One region of the Paenarthrobacter sp. NPDC089675 genome, then DNA from elsewhere that is predicted to be linked to it. Evidence: riboswitches for the same ligand, from Rfam matches in the RefSeq annotation. Region 1 holds a riboswitch; the other holds the start of a gene.

Region 1 (2,195 bases):
GCATCCCACCGAGTCTCCGTACGGCAACCCGATCCCGGGTTTGGAGGCTTTGGGCGGACTCTCCGCTGCACTCCCGCGGCGCGGCGATGTGAACCTCCTGCAGGCCATGGACGGCTACGCCGGGGATTCCCGGGTGGTGGTCAGCCGGCTGGCCGAGCCCATCCAGGTGGAACCGGAACTCCTGACGCAATTGGACGAGGGCGGTATCCGCCCGGGAGCTGCTCTTTCCCTGGAGCGGGTGGGGGAGTACATCTCAGTCCGCGTCCCGGGGATCGAAGGTGCCCTGGAACTTCCTCCCGAGGTTGCGGCCCACGTCTTCGTGGCAGTGGGATAGCGTTCCCGCTCCGGAATCCGCGGCGCCCACGAGACAAGCACGGATGGGGCGCTTAGGTCTTTGTGTGACCTCTTCCAGTGTCCGATCTCACTCCGCAGGCGCCGGGAAGCGCGTGACCTGCGCGTTCCACGGGGAAGTGCCGCTGGAGCGGCGCCAAACCCCGTGTGACAGAAGATAACGAATTTATTACCAAGGGGGTTCATCCCCTATAGTTATCTACTAGCGCCGATATCAAAGCGTTACCTGATCTGGAGCCGAGCTCTGCCAGCAGATCAGGGGTGTTACCACCACTGGCAGAGGCGGGGGAACCACAATCGGCTGCCTAGAGAAGCAGCCTTGGGGTGAAGCCCGCAGCAGCAGTGCCTACTTACGCAAGTCCTTCCGGGGATACCTGTGTGTCGTGAGCGCTGTGTGCGGGCCGGGTCTTTGCACTCTCTGATCCGAATCCGACAGCTAACTTCGCAGGCTTTTGAGAGAGGAACAGAGATTGACATCGCAGAACGTCAGGGGCCGCCGACGCGCGTCCGGCCCCGCTGCTGAGCTGCGGCCAGCCCGCGTCGTAACGGAGATCCGGCCGCGCGATACCCAGCGTCAGGTGCGCCGCCGTAAGAGCCCGTTGCGTCAGGTAGCTGACTTTGCCGCAGCCAGTGGCGTAGGGCAGAAAGCCGGAGTTGCACTAGCTGCCACCGGTTTGGCCCTTACTGTCGGCCTGCCGGGCACCAGCCCCGTCATGGCCACCTCGGAATCCGGCCAGACCGAAGCGGCCCTGGCTGTCTCCGGGGGCAGCCAGCCCGAGGTTTCCGCCGAGGCGTCGGCAAAAATCGACTTCAGCCGGGCGGCAGTGGCTACCAAGGCCGACCCGGACGGCAAGCTCAAGCAGCTCTTGAGCGCACAGTCGGTGGGAAGCATTACTGCCAGCTCCTCCAAGGGCACCCTGGGCAGCCCCCTCGACACACTGACCACGGCTTCTCCCTTCGGTTACCGCGTCAGCCCCTTGACCGGCGGCACCGGAGACTTCCACCGCGGCCAGGACTTCGTGGCGCAGTGTGGAACCGCAGTCCACGCAGCGGCAGCAGGCAAGGTCACCTTTGCAGGCTGGCACGAATACGGCGGCGGCAACCGGGTGGTAGTGGACCACGGCAACGGCCTGGAGACCACGTACAACCACCTGTCGTCCTTCAACGTCAAGGTCGGCCAGACCGTCAACCGCGGCGACGTCGTGGCCTTGAGCGGCACTACAGGCGCCTCGACCGGCTGCCACCTCCACTTTGAAGTCCAGGTCAACGGCGAAGTCGTTGATCCCATGGGTTGGCTCTAGGCCAGCTGATGGTTGTCTCTCGCATTCGTGACACGCCCCGTGATCTGAATGTGACATTCGCGTTCAACTGTTGTACCGTCTAAAGCGCATCGGCTTTTTAGGGGGCCGATGCACTTGAGTGGATTGCCTAGCTCTGCCACCACTCAGGGTCCGTTCGCATAAATCGTCTGGCAGGGGCGGGGGAACCACTTTTGGTCTTCGAAAGAAGGCCTTGGGGTTAAGTCACAAAGCTTCTTCGAAGCCGTGGCCGGATGACTCCCATCCGAATCCGACAGCTCACCTCGCAGGCATTGGGAGAGGCTACCTACGTGTCATCACGCACTACCCCTGCGCGCCACCGCGCCGAGACGGTTAACCCGTTGAACACCCTTTCGAAGGCTGTTTCGAACAACGCCGGAACCGTTGGCCGCCAGGCCGCAGTCCTGGCCGCAGCATCCGGCCTCGTCCTGACGGTGGGCCTTCCCTCCCAGGCAGCCGATACCGACGTTTCCAAGGCAGAGTCCAGCACCCAGCAGCTGGTCACCACCGCCGTCGTCACCGCAG
Region 2 (2,195 bases), on a different contig from region 1:
ACTGGCCGACGGCGTGCTGCTGGCTTTTGGGTTGTTGCTCGGCCTCGGCTTTGTCGTCTGCGTGGGGGTGGGCGACGGCGTGGGTGTGACAGTCGGCGTCGTGCTTGGCGTGGGGCTTGGCGCAGTGACGGTGTCCGACGGCGGCGCGGGCTGGCTCGGAACCGGCGTGGTTACTCCGGGGACCGGAACCACGGCCGAAGGCGCGGCGGAAGGAACCCACTTGGGCGCGGCCAGCGAGACTTGCGGAGCAGGAACGGACGACGGCGATACAGCTGCGGGTGCCTCCGCCGCGGCTTGCGTCGTCTCCGACTGTCCTGTCTCTGCTGTTGCTGCCGGGGAAGTGGAGGAAGCGGTGGTGTAGGACGGAGTCGGGCCGGGGGTGGCCTTGCCGGAAGCGCGTCCGTTGCTGCCCGCGTTTGCGCCATTGGCCTGCTGGCTGTGGCTGTCCTGGCCAAAGAGGGGCAGGTCCAAGGCATGGCTGACTGTGCCTACCGTCAGAACCAGGCCAAGTGCGCCGGCAACTACTGCCATGCGCTGGCCCATGGTCTTGACCGACGCGGCCTTGGTCAGGACTGCGTGCGGTTCCCGGCTGAATGACGAACCGCCGAAGGAGCCAAAGGCGGGTTTTGCCGTAGTCGGCCTTGCCGGCGTCGGCTGTGCCGTAGCCTTTCGGGCGTCCGTGTGCTCTGAAACGCGAGCCCGCTCGGGTGCTCCGCTTGCCAGGCCGGCAGCAGCAGTGGCCGCGGCGGCGATTTGCGCTGCCGACTTCGGTTGCGGGGCAGGCACCGTGGGAATGGCCGCGGTGGCTGGTTCTGCTTCGGGTGCTTGGATTACCGGGATGGCCGCGGTGGCTGGTTCTGCTTCGGCCGGAGTTTCGGGGGCCTTGATTACCGGGAGGGCCGCGGTGGGCGGACCGGGCGTGGTCGAATCGTCGCGGGCAGGAACAGCTCCGGACGCCTGCTCGCGCTCGGCCTGCTCGCGCTCGGCCGCCCGCCGTTCCGCGCGCGTCATGGGCGCAGGTGTGGTGGGCTGGGCCGCGGTGGCGGGTTCCGGCGTCGTGCTTTCTGTTCCGGTGACCTGTCCGCTGGGTTGGGCCCGACGGCGTCCGGATGGCTTGGTGCGCTCGTCCGCTATTTGGGCACGGCGCGGCTGATCCATGGTTGGGGACATGGTGTTTGCCTCTCAACGCCTGCGAGGTTAGCTGTCGGGTTCGGACGAGGCCGTCCGGCCGCGCGTGGCGGCTTCACCCCAAGGGCCTGCAGGGAAATCAGGCCCGGGAACTCTGGGTCCCCCGTCTCTGCCGCGGGTCTGGCGGATTCCGGGATGCGGCAGAGCTCGGCGTCACCCCGGAAGCGGCCCAGCGGAGATCGGGCACGCCCTTCGACCGTACAGGAGCAGGGAAGTAAAGTCACATTAATGTAACGGACGGAACGTCCGCCTTTTTACGTGGTCCCTGGCGCTTAGGCTTCGGGGCTGGCGCCAGGCGGGAAGCTCGTGCCCGATCCGCTGTATCTGGTGCGCTTGGTGGGTCTCCTGCAGCCAACACGGCCAAAATGTCCGGCCGCCAACACTAGCCCTCGGTGCGTACTGGCCGGTAGACATGAGCTATGGACCTACCCGTGATGCCGCCCGTTTCGCCCATGCTCGCCAAGTCCGTCCCGAACATCCCCGACGTTGGGCACTACGAGCCCAAATGGGACGGGTTCCGTACTATCGTCTTCAAGGACGGCGACGACATCATCCTTGGCAGCCGCAACGAGAAACCCATGACCCGCTACTTCCCCGAACTTGTGGAGGCGTTGAAGAGGAACCTCCCGGAGAAGTGTGTGGTGGATGGCGAGATCATCCTGATCTCCGGGAACCGACTCGATTTTGAGGGTCTGCAGCAGCGCATCCACCCAGCGGACAGCAGGGTCCGGATGCTCGCGGAAAAGACGCCGTCGTCCCTGGTGGCGTTCGATCTGCTCGCCCTCGGTGAAGAAGACCTGACCGGCCGGCCCTTCTCTGAACGCCGGACCGCCTTGGAAAAGGCGCTCGCCGACGCCGAGCCGCCGGTGTACGTCACGCCCGCAGTCACGGACCTTGGGCGGGCCAAGGAATGGTTCGTGCAGCTTGAAGGGGCAGGGCTCGACGGCGTGCTGTCCAAACCTCTCGACGGCACCTACCAGCCGAACAAGCGGGTGATGTTCAAGACC

What was found. Region 1 has a riboswitch for cyclic di-AMP ahead of ACIPY2_RS08025 (M23 family metallopeptidase). Riboswitches for the same ligand answer to the same signal wherever they lie in the genome.
Region 2: it holds a riboswitch for cyclic di-AMP, as region 1 does, so the genes downstream of both, ACIPY2_RS19470 (hypothetical protein) here and ACIPY2_RS08025 (M23 family metallopeptidase) in region 1, are expected to answer to the same signal.

What each region holds. Positions count from the first base shown of each region.
Region 1 covers NZ_JBIVHM010000003.1:82,805-84,999, forward strand. The annotation lists gene ACIPY2_RS08020 (metal-dependent transcriptional regulator) at 1-334, shown strand, start outside; cyclic di-AMP (ydaO/yuaA leader) riboswitch at 577-817, shown strand; gene ACIPY2_RS08025 (M23 family metallopeptidase) at 822-1,652, shown strand; cyclic di-AMP (ydaO/yuaA leader) riboswitch at 1,777-1,956, shown strand; gene ACIPY2_RS08030 (C40 family peptidase) at 1,961-2,195, shown strand, end outside.
Region 2 covers NZ_JBIVHM010000011.1:82,473-84,667, forward strand. The annotation lists gene ACIPY2_RS19470 (hypothetical protein) at 1-1,170, opposite strand, end outside; cyclic di-AMP (ydaO/yuaA leader) riboswitch at 1,175-1,324, opposite strand; gene ACIPY2_RS19475 (ATP-dependent DNA ligase) at 1,608-2,195, shown strand, end outside.